2 regions of the Microbacterium deferens genome follow, and region 1 is predicted to be linked to the other one. Evidence: predicted binding sites of a transcription regulator. Region 1 holds the regulator's gene; the other holds the start of a gene.
The links. The regulator HspR, encoded in region 1, represses chaperone genes until heat shock. The targets are predictions, from matches to a motif close to AAGTTGAGTCNNNNNGACTCAACTT.
Positions count from the first base shown of each region.

Region 2: ABTU82_RS14870 (ATP-dependent Clp protease ATP-binding subunit) is a predicted target of HspR. The motif match lies at 3,539-3,563, and genes of this name have one in related genera.

Region 1 is NZ_JBEUWT010000001.1:1,720,195-1,727,806, forward strand. Features, by position in the region: gene ABTU82_RS08120 (ABC transporter substrate-binding protein) at 1-1,217, opposite strand, end outside; gene ABTU82_RS08125 (phosphoglycerate dehydrogenase) at 1,256-2,248, opposite strand; gene ABTU82_RS08130 (GntR family transcriptional regulator) at 2,418-3,047, opposite strand; gene ABTU82_RS08135 (potassium channel family protein) at 3,140-3,928, opposite strand; gene ABTU82_RS08140 (heat shock protein transcriptional repressor HspR) at 3,971-4,423, opposite strand; gene ABTU82_RS08145 (DnaJ C-terminal domain-containing protein) at 4,451-5,440, opposite strand; gene ABTU82_RS08150 (nucleotide exchange factor GrpE) at 5,450-6,079, opposite strand; gene dnaK (molecular chaperone DnaK) at 6,082-7,612, opposite strand, start outside.
Region 2 is NZ_JBEUWT010000004.1:233,640-241,251, forward strand. Features, by position in the region: gene ABTU82_RS14860 (aldo/keto reductase) at 1-41, opposite strand, end outside; gene ABTU82_RS14865 (LLM class flavin-dependent oxidoreductase) at 52-834, opposite strand; gene ABTU82_RS14870 (ATP-dependent Clp protease ATP-binding subunit) at 959-3,517, opposite strand; gene ABTU82_RS14875 (class I SAM-dependent methyltransferase) at 3,674-4,810, shown strand; gene ABTU82_RS14880 (EI24 domain-containing protein) at 4,885-5,625, shown strand; gene nhaA (Na+/H+ antiporter NhaA) at 5,678-7,537, opposite strand.

The sequences.
Region 1 (7,612 bases):
ACGGGACCGCCGACGATCTCGCGCGCCGCGGCGACCTGCTCGAGCTGCGGGCGGTCGTGACCGACACCGTGGTCGGCGACGTTGCGGACGATCTCGACGAGTCCGGCCGGGAACTTCGCGACGGCGGCGTCATCGTCCCAGGCGGACTGACGGGCGCCCGGGACGGTCTCGTTCTCGAGCAGCCACTTGGTGTTCTCCTCGTTGGTCACCCACTTGATGAACTCCCACGCCGCATCCTTCTTCGTCGAGAACTCGTTGATGCCGACGGTCTGCGGCACGATGTTGTAGAACTTCGAGCCGTCGGGACCCTCGGGGAACTGCGCGAACCCGACGGTGTCGACGACGCTGCTGTTGTCCTCGTCGAGGAAGGTGTAGGCCTGGCTGTCGGCGTCGATGTAGAACGCCGCGCGCCCCTGAGCGAACAGGGCGGATGCTTCGACCCAGCCCATGTTCGTCACTCCGGGAGGGCCGTACTCGCGCAGCAGGTTGCCGTAGAGCTCGATGGCCTCGACAGCCTCGGGGGTGTCGATCGATGCGTTGCCGTCGGCGTCCTGGAAGTCTGCGCCGAAGCTGTAGAGGAACGAGGAGAGCTGCGTCACCAGCGGCACGCGCGAGCCGCGCATGGCGATGCCGAAGACGCCGTTCTCGGGGTCGTTCAGCGTCGCGATCGCCGTCTCGAGCTCCTCGAGCGTGGTCGGCACCTCGAGGCCGGCCGCTTCGAGCAGGTCGGTGCGGTAGTAGACGATCTGGCGCTCGGTCATGACGGGGACGCCGTAGACGACGCCGTCGAGCTCCACCGCGTCGCGCGCGGCGGGCTGGAAGTCCTCCCAGTTCCACTCGGCGTCGGACGAGACGTACTCCGTCATGTCGGCCAGCCATCCGTTGCGCGAGAACTCGCGCATGACGTCCTGCACCTGGAAGGCCATCACGTCGAAGTCGGACGACGACGAGTTCAGCTTGACCTTGTAGTTGTCGTTGAGCTGCTCGTTGCCGTACGCCTCGATCGTGACCGCGATGCCGGTCTCTTCCTCGTACTGCGTGGCGAGGGTCTTCAGTCCCTCGGTCCACGGGCTGTTGGCGGCGACGACGGTCAGCTCGGTGACCTCGCCCTCCGCCTGACCGCCGCTTCCGCCGCCGCAGGCGGTGAGGCCGAGGGCGAGAACCGCCCCGGAGGCCAGGACGGCGAGAAGGCGCCGCGATCGCTGTGTGGTGAACATCGGTGTTCCTTTCGTGGGGTGTTCGGGTTGTGTGAAGGTCAGGCCACCAGCGCCGTGGGAACGCGGCCGGCGAAGACGTCGACGATCGCCTCGGCGGTGGCGAGGCCGATCCGCTCGTACGCTTCGCGGCTGTCGGCCGCGGCGTGCGGGGCCACGACGACCATGGGGTGGGAGAAGAGCGGGTTGTCCTGCGAGGTGGGCTCGATCTCGAACACGTCGAGGCCGGCTCCGGCGATGCGGCCCGTGGCCAGAGCGTCCACGAGAGCGCCCTGGTCGACGAGGCCACCGCGCGACGTGTTGATCAGGATGGTGCCCTGGCGCATGCCGGAGATCAGTTCGGCGTCGACGATGTGGTGCGTCGCCGCGATGTGCGGGGCGTGCACGCTGACGATGTCGACGTCGGCCACCGCCGCAGCCGCCGTGTCGACCAGCGACACCCCGAGGCGCGCCGCGGCGGCCTCGTCGGCGTAGGGGTCGTAGGCCTTGATCGAGACGTCGAAACCGGCGAGCCGACGGGTGAGCAGCTGGGCGATGGCGCCGAAACCGATCAGGCCGATCGACGTGCCTGCCAGCTCACGGCCCACGAATCGGTCCCACCGGCCCGCCTTCGTAGCGGAGTCCATCTCGGGGATGCGGCGCAGGACCGACAGCATGAATCCGATGGCGAGTTCGGCCACCGCGGCGGCGTTGCCGCCGGGCACGTTCACGACCTTCACGTCGCGGCCGCGGGTGGCGTCGAGGTCGATGTTGTCGAGGCCGACACCGAGGCGGGCGATGATCTGCAGACGGTTCGCGTGTGAGAGCGCTTCTGCGTCGTAGACCTCCACCCCGCCGACGGCGGCGTCCGCGTCGGCGATGAGCGCGTGCAGTTCGGCCTGGGTCCACGGAACGGTGGAGTCGTTCTCGACGAGGGTGAAACCGTGGTCGATGAGCAGCTGACGGCCCGACGAGCAGAGTTCGGGGTATCGGACCGGCCCGACGATGACCGTTCGTCCCGTGCCGACAGGTATCAGGGGGGCGGTAGCAGTCATCTCGGAGGCCTTTCTGGGCGGGTCAGGATTCCGAGGAATCGATCACCGTTGAACGATTTGTTTACTGTTAACAGTCACCATAGAGGGCGGGTCGTTGGCATGTCAAGACGACGAAACGAAGGGGCGCCCGCGGCCTGATGCCACGGGCGCCCCTCTGCGAAAGTAAGCCTCAGGAGTGCGCGAGCCCGCGCAGCACGTCGCGGACGTGGCCCTTCGCCAGGGTGAGATGCAGCCTGAGCCGCCGCACCGACGCCTCGACGTCGCCCGTGCGCACCACATCGAGGAAACCCTGGTGGTCTTCGGTCGCAGAGGCGATGTCCGAGGTGTCGCTGAGCTCGAACAGGATCGCGAAGATGCGCTGGTAGGGCCGCCACGCATCGAGGAGGCGACGGTTGCCGGAGTTCGCATAGAAGCTCGTATGGAAGGCCATGTCGGCGTCGGCGAACCGCTCCCCGTCGTCGTCCTCCGCAGCGGCGGCCATGGAGTCCACGATGCGCTGCACGTTGTCCCAGTCCTTCGCGCTCGCGTTCTCGATGGCGAGCCGGATGGCCAGCGACTCGAGGGCCTCGCGCACGGTGTAGAGCTCCTCGACGTCGCGGAGATCCATCGCGCGGGCGTACAGCCTCTTGCGCCGGTCTTCCGCCAGCCCCTCGGTCTCGAGTTGGCGCAACGCGTCGCGCACGGGCCCGCGACTGACATCGAAGCGGGCGGCCAGGTGGTCCTCGGCGAGATGGGTGTCGGGCGGGATGATCCCGCGGATGATCTCCACCCTCAGGCGATGTGCGATCTGATCACCCATCGCCAACGGTCGAAGATCCGACACGGTTTACCCCCTGTGAATTGTCTACTGGTGACAAAACTAACCCACGCTCGGCGATCCGGGGCAATCCTTCACGAACGGGCGTCGGAACCGCCCGCCGCTCGCCGGTCGGTGCTCTCACGGGATGCGCGCTCGTGCTCGAGTTCGCGCATCACCTCCTGCACGTCGGCTCGGGTGGCCGGCAGCTGATCCTCGTGGCCGCGGGCGGCTCGCTCCACGACCCACGATGAGAACGACGCGACGATGAGGCCCACGAGCACCACACCCCCGACCATCAGGAACACCGCGATGACCCGCCCCGGGATCGTCACCGGCGTGTAGTCGCCGTATCCGACGGTGGTGACGGTGCAGAACGCCCACCACACGGCGTTGCCGAAGGAGGTGATCGTCGCCCCGGGGGCGTGGCGCTCGGCGTTGAGCACGGTCAGCGAGGCCATCCAGATGAGAAGCAGGGCCGCGCCCGCGCCGTAGATCAGCAGACGGGCGCGCAGCGAGCTGCCGGCGGTGCGCGTGAACGACGTGAGGCGAGTGAGCGCGCCCAGCAGCCGCACGGGCCGCAGGGTCGGCACCAGCACGATGACGATGTCGATGAGGTGCCGCCGCACCCAGAGCCCGCGGGGGTGGCTGAGCAGGAGGCGCGCGAGGTAGTCGACGATGAACATCACCCACGTCGTCACCACGACGACGGTGGTCACGGTCGACCACAGGCCCCGCAGATCGCCGATGACCTGGAACGTGTAGGCGATGAGGAACGCGAGCGCGGCGACCGTCAGCGGCCAGTAGCTCGCCGCCGCCCAGCGCCGGGTCGCCGCGGTCTCCCCCGCGTTGCGTGCGCGCGGGGGCGAGGACTTCGACGGCATGATCGCACTCTAGAGCAGGCACACCCCGAAGTGCGCGAGACGTCAGTGGGCGGATTCATCACCGGGGCGACGCGGTCGCCAGAGCACCACGTCGGTGGCGCGGCGCACGCGGGCGCCGTGCCGGAGCGTCACGACCGACCCGGTGGCGCCGGCCGCGAAGACGCGCGCGCCGGGGCGGGATTGCCGCTCGGCGTTGAGCTGACGCTCGAGGTCGGTGACGCGGCGGGTGAGGGCGTGGACGTGCTCCTCGAGCGCGAGCAGCCGGGCGATCGCCGGAAGGCTCATCCCCTCGCTCGAGAGGCGGGCGACCTCGCGCAGCTGCCCGATGTGTCGGGAGGAGTAGCGGCGCGATCCGCCCTGGGTGCGGCCGGGCACCACGAGCCCGAGTCGGTCGTACTGCCGCAGCGTCTGCGGGTGCATGTTGGCCAGTTCGGCCGCCACCGCGATCGCGAAGATCGGCGCATCCGCGTCGAGTTCGTCATCCACGTCTGTCACCAGTCTTCCCCCTCTCCTCCGCTCACCTCAGCCGCGCGCCTTCGACATCAGCTCGGCGCGAGGGTTCTCCTTCGGTTCGAGCTCCTGGAAGCGCACGAGCGCCTCGCGAGCCGCATCATCCAGGTGTGCGGGCACGGCGACCTGCACCTCGGCGAGGAGGTCGCCGGTGCCCTTCGACGTCTCGACGCCGCGACCCTTCACGCGCAGCACGCGCCCCGACGGGGTGCCGGGCGCGACGCGGAGCTTCACGGGATCACCGCCGAGGGTCGGCACCTCGATCGTCGCCCCGAGCGTCGCCTCGGTGAAGGTGACCGGAACGGTGACCCTCAGATTCAGGCCGTCCCGCACGAAAACGGGGTGCGGGCGCACCGTCACCTGCACCACGACGTCGCCGTTCTCGCCGCCGTCGGGCGACGGGCGCCCGCGGCCGCGGAGACGGATCTTCTGGCCGTCCGAGACCCCGGCGGGGATCTTCACCTTGAACGGCTTGCCATCGTCGCCCTGGAGCGAGATCGTCTCGCCCTTGGTCGCCGTGACGAAGTCGACCGTCGTGCGCGCCGTGACGTCGGAACCCCGGGTCGGGCCGCCGAACCCGCGATACCCGCCCGAGGTCTGCCCGAACCGTCCAGAGCCGAAGCCGCCGGGCTCGAAATTCGCGAAGAAGTCGTCGAAGTTGCTCGACGACTGGGTGCGCGGGCCCCCACGACCCTGACCGAACATGCTGAAGACGTCTTCGAAGCCGGCGTTGCCGCCGCCCGGGGCCGTGAAGCGCGGCGCCCCCGAGCCCATGGCGCGGATCTGGTCGTACTCCGCGCGCTGCTCGGGGTCGCTCAGCACCGCGTAGGCCTCGCTGACCTCCTTGAAGGTCGCCTCCGCCTTCGCGTCGCCGGGGTTGGAGTCGGGGTGATACTTGCGGGCGAGCTTGCGGTAGGTCTTCTTGAGGTCGGCCTCCGAGATGTCCTTCGCCACGCCGAGCACCTTGTAGAAGTCCTTGTCGAACCAGTCCTGACTCGCCATACGGTGCTCCTATTCCGCCGGGACGGCGACGACGACCTTCGCGGGTCGCAGTTCGACAGAGCCGAGACGGTAACCGACCTCGACGACCTCGAGCACGGTCGGAACCGTCACGCCCGGGGTCGGCGCCTGGAAGATCGCCTCGTGCTGCTGCGGGTCGAACTCCTCGCCGGCGACGCCGTACGAGACGACACCCAGGCGTTCGGCCACGGAGCGCACCTTCTCGGCGATCGCCGAGAAGGGCGTGCCGGCCTCGAGGTCGCCGTGCTTGACCGCGCGGTCCAGATCGTCGAGCACCGGGAGCAGGCCCTTCACGGCCTCGCCCTTCGCCCGCTCGATCTCTCGCTCGCGCTGGTCTTCGGTACGGCGACGGTAGTTGGCGTACTCGGCCTGCAGACGCTTGAGGTCGTTGAGCAGCTGCGACTCGAGGTCTGCCAGGGTCGTGTCCTCGGCCTGCGCCTGAGCGGTCTGCTCCGCGCCGAGGATGTCGTCCACGGTCAGCTCGTCCTGCGACGAGGGGTCGGATGCTGCGGCGGACTCAGCGCCCGCGGACTCAGCGCCCGACCCCTCCCCGTTCGGCCGAACCTCGTCGTCGCCCCGGCCGTCGTCGGCGCCGGGCTCTTCGAAGTTCTTCTTCGCCATGGTTACTTCTTCTCGTCTTCCTCGTCGACGACCTCGGCGTCCACCACGTCCTCGTCGGAGGAGGGGGCATCGGTCGCGGCGTCGGGCGCAGCATCCGGGGCCTGCTGCGACTGGCCGGCGTTGTAGATGGCCTCGCCGATCTTGCCCTGGCTCTGGTTGAGCTTGTCGAAGGCGGTCTTGACCGCGTCGTCGTCGTCACCGGCGAGCGCGCTCTTGAGTGCGTCCACGTCGCCCTGCACCTCGGTCTTGACGTCCTCGGGCAGCTTGTCGGCGTTCTCGGAGAGCAGCTTCTCGATCGAGTACGAGAGGGTCTCGGCCTGGTTGCGCACCTCGGCCGACTCGCGACGCTTCTTGTCTTCGGCCGCGTTCTCCTCGGCCTCGCGCACCATGCGCTCGACGTCCTCCTTCGGCAGCGAAGAGCCGCCGGTGATGGTCATCGACTGCTCCTTGCCGGTGCCCTTGTCCTTCGCCGAGACGTGGACGATGCCGTTCGCGTCGATGTCGAAGGTGACCTCGACCTGCGGGATGCCGCGGGGGGCCGGAGCGATGCCGGTGAGCTCGAAGGTGCCGAGCGGCTTGTTGTCGCGGGTGAACTCTCGCTCGCCCTGGAAGACCTGGATCGCGACCGACGGCTGGTTGTCGTCTGCCGTGGTGAAGGTCTCGCTGCGCTTGGTCGGGATGGCCGTGTTGCGCTCGATGAGCTTCGTCATGATGCCGCCCTTGGTCTCGATGCCGAGGCTCAGGGGGGTCACGTCGATGAGCAGGACGTCCTTGCGCTCGCCCTTCAGCACGCCCGCCTGGAGAGCGGCGCCGACGGCGACGACCTCATCGGGGTTGACGCCCTTGTTGGCTTCCTTGCCGGCCTCGCGCTTGACGAGTTCGGCGACGGCGGGCATACGGGTCGAACCACCCACGAGCACGACGTGGTCGATGTCGGCCACCTTGATGCCGGCTTCGCGGATGACGTCCTCGAACGGCTTCTTCGTGCGGTCGAGGAGGTCCTTGGTGAGGTCCTCGAACTTCGCGCGCGTGATCGTCTCGGAGAGCGAGACGGGGCCCGAGTCGGTCAGCGAGAGGTACGGGAGGTTGACCGAGGTCGAGGTGGAGCTCGAGAGCTCCTTCTTGGCCTGCTCGGCGGCTTCCTTCAGACGCTGGAGGGCGATCTTGTCGCCGGAGACGTCGACGCCGGTGGTGTCCTTGAACTGCTTGATGAAGTACTCGACGAGACGCTGGTCCCAGTCGTCACCGCCGAGGCGGTTGTCGCCGGAGGTGGAGCGCACCTGGATCGTCGAGAAGTCGTCGTCCTTGCCCACCTCGAGCAGCGACACGTCGAAGGTTCCGCCACCGAGGTCGAAGACCAGGATGAGCTCGTCCTCCTTGCCCCGGTCGAGGCCGTAGGCGAGAGCGGCCGCGGTCGGCTCGTTGATGATGCGGAGCACGTTGAGGCCCGCGATCTCACCGGCCTCCTTGGTGGCCTGACGCTCGGCGTCGTTGAAGTACGCGGGAACCGTGATGACCGCGTCGGTCACGGTG
Region 2 (7,612 bases), on a different contig from region 1:
GAGACGGAGAAACCGGTGCGTCCGAGGGTGCGCTGCTGCATGGGGGCGATCCTAGTCGCCGCCACCCGCGTCGGGGGCGGTGCGAGCGACGAAGTCGAGCAGGGCATCGACCCCGTCGTCGGCCGTGATCGCGCGGAGCACCACCTCGTCGACTGCGGCCCGGTAGGCGGGGAGGCGTTCGCGCAGCTCCGCCTCGTCGCGGAACGTTGTCTGGGTCGCGTCGACTCCCAGCCGAGCGAAGTTCGCCGCATAGTTCGGATATGAGGCGTACCGCGCGGTCTCGGCGGCGAGCCGGTCGGATGCTGCGGGGTCGATCGCGGTGCGCACGTAGACGCAGACGCGGGTGTCGGCCGATGCCGCGTGGAGCTCGGCGGACTGGGCGGCGGCCGCGGAGGCGGGAACCCAGTTCAGGAGCACTCCGTCGGCGCGTTCGGCTCCCAGCATCCGCATCTTCGGCCCCAGCGCCCCGACCACCACCCGGGCGTCGAGCTCGGATCGGAGCGCCTCAACGGCCTCGCCCACGCGCGCGAGCGCGCCCTTCGGGGAGACGCCCGAGCCGATTCCGAGCACGAGTCGCTCCTGCGGGATCCCCGCGGTCAGCACCTCACGGGCGGTCGTCTCGGCCGAGCGTCGGTCGACCGGGATGACCCCCGTCGCGAGGATCAGGCGATCGGTGACCTCGGCGGCGGCGGCGAGGGCCGCGAGGGCATCGCCGTCGGGGGTGTCGTTCACCCACAGCGCCGCGAAGCCGGCGGCCTCGACCGCCGGTGCGAGACGTGCGACGGCCTCCGGTCCGAGCGTGCCGGCAACCCCGATCGATACGCGTGCGGTCATGCTCCCCACTCTGTCAGCCCCCGCCACAGACCGCGAGACCGCGTCGTCGCGACGAGACCGTGGTCGAAAGCCAGGGTCTCGCCGCGCACGAGCGGTCTCGCGGTCAGGGGGTGGGTGGCCGGGGTCAGGCGGCCTGGGGGGCGAGGGCGGCGGGACGCACGACGAGGGCGCCGTCGGCGGCATCCACCGTCACCGCTCCCCCGTCGACGAGCGCGCCCGTGACGAACAGGTCGGCGACGCGATCGTCGATCTCGCGCTGGATCAGCCGGCGCAGCGGCCGGGCGCCGTACTCGGGCTCGTACCCGTGCTCGGCGAGCCAGTCGATCGCGGTCTCGGTGATCTCGATCGACACCTCGCGGCGGGCGAGGCGCTTCTCGGTCGTGCCGAGCATGAGCCGCACGATCTCGCGCAGCTGCTCACGGTCGAGCTTGCGGAACAGCACGATGTCGTCGATGCGGTTGAGGAACTCCGGCCGCATGGCCTCGCGCAGGCGCCCCATGACCCGGTCGCGCAGATCCTTCTCGGATCCGAAGCCGGTGGCTCCTCCGCCGTCAGCGATGAAACCGATGGCCCCCGCGCGCGACGCGAGGAACTCGCTGCCGATGTTCGACGTCATGATCACCACGGTGTTGCGGAAATCGACCGTGCGACCCTGGCCGTCGGTGAGCCGACCGTCGTCGAGCACCTGCAGCAGCAGGTTGAACACGTCGGGGTGCGCCTTCTCGATCTCGTCGAACAGCACGATCGAGTACGGGTTGCGCCGAACGCGCTCGGTGAGCTGTCCCGCCTCGTCGTAGCCGACGTATCCCGGAGGGGCCCCCACGAGACGCGACACCGTGTGCCGCTCGCCGAACTCGCTCATGTCGAAGCGGATGACCGCGCCCTCGTCGTCGAAGAGCGACGCGGCGAGCGCCTTGGCGAGCTCGGTCTTGCCGACTCCGGTCGGACCGAGGAAGAGGAACGACCCGACGGGCCGGTTCGCGTCGCCCATGCCGGTGCGGTTGCGGCGCACCGCCGTCGCCACGGAGGTCACGGCGGCGTCCTGCCCGATCACGCGACCGTGCAGTTCGTCCTCGAGGGTGGCGAGGCGTCCGCGCTCGGTCTCGGTGAGACGGTTCACGGGGATCCCCGTGGCTCGGCTGATGACAGCGGCGATCTCGGGCTCGCCGACGATGGCCGACGAGGCCGTGGCCGACGCACCCGCGGAGGTCGCCGCATCCAGCTTCTCCTGCACCGAAGAGATCTCATCGCGGATGCGGGAGGCCTCCTCGTAGTGCTCGGCCGAGACGGCGGCGTTCTTGTCGGCCTCGAGGGTCGCGAGCCGGGCGACGAGCTCCGACACGTCGACCTTCACGCCGAGCCGCAGGCGCAGGCGCGCTCCGGCCTGGTCGATGAGGTCGATCGCCTTGTCGGGCAGCACGCGGTCGCTCACGTACCGGTCGGAGAGCTCGACCGCGGCGCGGAGGGCTTCGTCGGTGAAGCTCACACCGTGGTGCTCCTCGTAAGCCGGGCGCAGACCCCGGAGGATCAGCACGGCGTCTTCGATCGAGGGCTCGCCCACACGCACGGGCTGGAACCGGCGCTCCAGCGCCGGGTCTTTCTCGATGGTGCGGTACTCGCGGAGGGTCGTGGCGCCGACGAGGTGCAGGTCGCCCCGCGCCAGGCGCGGCTTGAGGATGTTGCCGGCGTCCATGGCGCCCTCTCCCCCGCCGCCGGCACCGACGACGGTGTGCACCTCGTCGATGAAGAGGATGACTTCGCCCTTGCGGGCGGAGACCTCGTCCATGGTCTGCGTGAGGCGCTCTTCGAAGTCGCCGCGGTAGCGCGTTCCGGCGAGCATCGCCGGGAGGTCGAGCGCGATGACGCGCTTACCGCGCAACTGCTCGGGCACGGAGCCGGCCACGATGGCCGACGCGAGTCCTTCGACGATCGCGGTCTTGCCGACGCCGGCCTCGCCGACGAGCACCGGGTTGTTCTTGGTGCGGCGGCTGAGGATCTCGATCGTCTGCTCAATCTCGTCGCTGCGTCCGATCACGGGGTCGAGGTCTCCCGCCTCGGCGCGCGCGGTGAGGTCGGTGCCGAAGCGGTCGAGCATCGGCGTCTCCGACGGCGCCGCGGAGTCGGAGGCGTCGGTGCCGGCGGCACCCGGGGTCACGGTCTCGCGCACGGCCTGCGTCAGCGCTTCGGCGGTGACACCCGCCTGGGCGAGGATCTGCCCGGCGGGGGCGTCCTGCGCCAGCACGAGAGCGAAGAAGAGGTGCTCGGGGTCGACGTAGGTCGAACCCGCACTGCGGGCGACCTGGTAGGCCAGGAAGAGCGCACGCTGCACCGATGCGGTGACGACCGCTCCATCGACGTCGGCGGGAGCGGATGCTGCGGGCAGGCGTCCTTCGGTGGCGCGCGCGATGGCGCGGGGATCGGCGCCGATGCGCTGGACGGCCTCGTTCGCCGGCGACTGGTCGACGAGGATGCGCAGAACATGGAGCGCGTCGAGCTCGCGCTGGCCGCGCTCGAGGGCGAACCGTCCGGCGCGCTGGAGCGCCTCCTGCGTGCGGGAGCTGAGGAAACGGCTGAGATCGATCGACCGCTCGGCGCGCGCCTGCTCGCCGGCGAGGTAGCGGGCGAGGAACTCGTCGAACGAACTCGCGCCGTGGCCGTCGGGGGAAGTGAAGTCTTCGGGCATGTCCCTGATGTCTCCTGGATGAAGGTGAGCGTGTGCGACTCAACTTGATATTACGTAGTTGAGTGCGTGCGTATCAAGTTCAACCGCGCGGCGCTCAGACTATTCCCGGCCTCCGCAGATGCGTCATCTGCCGGCGGGCCGACTACCGTGGCGAGGATGACCTTCCCCTTCGACACCCTTCGCCGCTGGCCCGATGTCGAGGCGCCCGAGCTCCTCGCGGCGGATGCTGCCGACCGCCTCCTCCTCGACGAGTCGGCCGGCGCACGGGCGGCCCTCGACGACGGCGCCCTCGTCGTCATCGGCGACACCCACGGCGCCCTCACCCTCGCCTCCGCCGCCGAGGGAGCGCGCCGCATCCGCGTGCACCAAGACCCGCTGACCGGTGAACGCGCCCTCGCCGCGAACGCCGAGCGGCTCGCGGTCGACGACGATGCCTTCTCGTCGCTGCCGTTCGACGCCGACCTCGTGCGCGACGCCGAGGTCGTGCTGCTGCGGCTGCCGAGGTCGCTCGACGAGCTCGACGACGTCGCAGCGCTCATCGCGCGCCACGCCTCCCGCGGTGTCACCGTCTTCGCCGGTGGACGCATCAAGCACATGACCGTCGCCATGAACGACGTGCTGCGTCGCCACTTCGACGTGGTCGACGTCACCCACGCCCGCCAGAAGTCGCGCGTGCTCGTCGCGCGCGGCCCGAAGGACGGGCACGATCCCGAGCCCCGGAGCGCCACCCACGACGGCCTCGTCGTATGCGCGTACGGCGGGGTGTTCGCGGGCACCTCCGTCGACATCGGCACGCGGTTCCTGCTCGACAACCTCTCGGGGCGCGTGGCGGGCGGCGGCACCGCCGACGACCCGGTAGTCGACATGGCGTGCGGCACGGGCGTGGTCGCGGCGACGTTCGCCCGGCAGGGACTGCACGCGTACGCCTCCGACCAGTCGGCCGCCGCTGTCGCGTCGGCCCGCGCGACGGCCGCGGCGAACGGGGTGAGCGACCTCGTTCGCGTCGAACGCGACGATCTTCTCTCGCTGCTCGACGACGCGAGCGTGTCGTTCATCGCGCTGAATCCGCCCTTTCACGTGGGCGCGGCCGTCTACGAGGGGGTCGCCGCGCGGCTCTTCGCCGACGCCGCCCGCGTGCTCCGCCCGGGCGGCGAGCTGTGGACCGTCTGGAACTCCGCTCTCCTCTACCGCCCGGCCCTCGAGCGGGTCGTCGGGCCCACCCGCCAGATCGCCCGCAACAGCAAGTTCACCGTGATGGCCTCGGTGCGAAGCGCCTCGGCCTACGACCGCTGACACGGCAGCCCGGCGAGAGGGCGCACCAGCCCGCCGCATCCGGGCGCCGGTACCCGGCGTCCTAGGCTGTGGATGTGAAGCAGTTCGGTGCGGGCGTGGGCATGCTCGCGCGCGGATTCGGCTGGTGGCGTCGTCGTCCCGGAGTGATGGCGGCGGGTCTCGTGCCCGCTCTCATCGTGGGGCTCGTGCTGCTGGCCGGGGTGATCACCCTCGCCGTGTTCCTCCCCGGCATCGCGACCGCCGTCACGCCCTTCGCCGACGGGTGGCCCGAGATCTGGGTCTCGGTCGTGCGCTTCGCGGCGGGGGCGGCCACCCTCGGCGCCGCACTGGTGATCGCCGTCGTGTCGTTCACCGCCCTCACACTCCTGATCGGCGAGCCCTTCTACGACCGCATCTGGCGGTCGGTCGAGGAGGAGCTCGGCGAGGTGCCCGACGTGCGCTACGGCTTCGCGCGCGCCCTCGTCGACACCGTCTGGCTCATCGCCCGCGGCATCGGCGTGGCACTTCTGACCGCGCTGGTCGGCCTCGTGCCCGTGGTCGGCGGCGCGGTGGGTGCCGTGCTCGGCGTCGTGCTCACCGGCTGGCTGCTGACCGACGAGCTCACCTCGCGCGCCCTCACCGCCCGCGGCGTCGACCGCGCCCAGCGCCGCCGCCTGCTGCGTGCGCGGCGCGGCCAGGCGCTCGGGTTCGGCGTCGCGACGCAGCTCTGCTTCCTCGTGCCGCTGGGGGCGGTGGCCGTCATGCCCGCCGCCGTCGCCGGGTCGACCATGCTGGCGACCTCGCTGCTCGCCGACGCGCCGCGCTCCACCCGCTGAGAGTCCAAGACACCCGGGCGGACGCGCCGCAGCATCCGGGTGTCGCGGACTCTCAGACGGCGGGCGTCTTCGCGGGCATCGGGGGGCTGTTCTCGAGCCCCCGGATCAGGGTCGCCGAGTCATAGGGGCCGATGTGCCGCCGACCGTTGAGGAAGAACGTCGGCGTGGTGTTCAGATCCATGATCTCGGCGTCGAGCCGGTCGTCCTGGATGTGATGGGCGACCTTCGGCGAGACGAAGTCGTCGGCGAAACGGTCGGGGTCGAGCCCGAGCATCTCGGCGTAGCGGAACAGGTCGTCCCGCTCGAGGTTCTTCTGGTGCGCGAAGAGCTTGCCCGCCATCTCGAAGAAACGCCCCTGCATCGCAGCGGCCTCCGCCGCCTGGGCCGCCTCCTGCGCGTGCGGGTGGGGCTGGTCGAGCGGCAGATGACGCCACACCCAGCGGATGTCGTCGCCGAAGCGCTCGCGCACAGCATCCACCGATCCGGTCGCGCGACTGCAGAACGGGCACTCGAAATCGCCGTACTCGACGATCTCGTAGGGCGCGTCCATCGAGCCCTTGATGTGGTCGCGCTGCGGGTCGACCGGGCGCGCGAGTGTGAAACCGACCGGGTGCGGAGGGCTGATGCGGTCGCCGACCGTGAGGATCGCCCACCCCAGGAAGAACGCGATGACGGATGCGGCGAGCACGGCCACGCGCGCGAGATCCTGCGTGTGGGGATCACTGATGGCGATCGGCACGAGGAAGAGCGAGATCGTGAAGCCGATCCCCGAGAGCGCGGCGCCACCGGCGACGCGGTGGAGGCTGAGACCGGGGGCGAGCTGGCCGCGGCCGACGACGCCGACCAGCCACGTGGCGAGAGTGATGCCGAGGAACTTCCCGAGTACGAGACCGGCGACGATGCCCCACGCGACGGGCGAGACGAGCGCGTCGCGCAGGGTGTCGCCGTCGATGTGCACCCCGGCGTTGGCGAGGGCGAAGACGGGCAGGATGCCGAACGAGACGTACGGGCGCAGGCCCGTGTCGATGCGCTCGTTGATCGAGATCGATTCGCGCAGGCTCCGCGTGACCGCGGCAGCGTACGCGGGGTTGGGCGACTCTCGGAACGCCCGGGTGAGTTCGACCGATCGCTCGACATCGTTGCGCCGCGGCGGGAAGACGGGGATGAGCAACGCCACCGCGACGCCCGCGAGCGTGGGGTGCACGCCGGCCAGGTACACCACGACGAAGAGCGCCGCCCCCAGCACGCCGTAGGCGAAACCGCGCCCGACCGGCAAGAACCTCACGAGGGCGATGAGCACCATCAGCACCAGGGCGATCACGAAGGGCACCGGGTTGAGGCCGCTGTTGTAGAAGAGCCCGATGACCAGGAGCGCACCGATGTCGTCGACGACGGCGAGGGTGAGCAGGAACGTCCGCAGTCGCGACGAGAACTTCGGCCCGATGAGGGCGAGGGCTCCGAGGAGGAAGGCGGTGTCGGTCGAGATCACCACGCCCCACGCGTCGAACTCGCCGTCGGCGAGGTTGAAGAGGAGGAAGATCCCCGCGGGGAGGACGAGCCCTGCCACGGCCGCCGCGATCGGCACGACCGCTCGCGACCGGTCGGTGAGCTCGCCGACGGTGAGCTCGCGCTTGACTTCCAGACCGACGAGGAAGAAGAACAGCGTCATGAAGCCCTCGTTCACGAGAGCGTGGAGGCTGAACGTCCACGAGGCGTCGCCGAACGAGGCGCCCAGCGGAAGGTCCCAGAACTGGTGGTACGTCTCGCCGGGCAGGTTGGCCCACACCATCGCGATCGCGACGCCCACCAGCATCAGCGTCGCCGACAGCCGATCGCCGCCGCGCATCTTCTTCTTGTGCGGGACCGGCGCGGGGCGCGGTGCCCCGGTCGGGATGAGCGGGAACGTCGTCACGCTACCCATCCTGGCCCTCGGAGGTGTCGATCGGGTCACCGGATCGTGACGAGGATGCGTCACCCCATCGGCTTC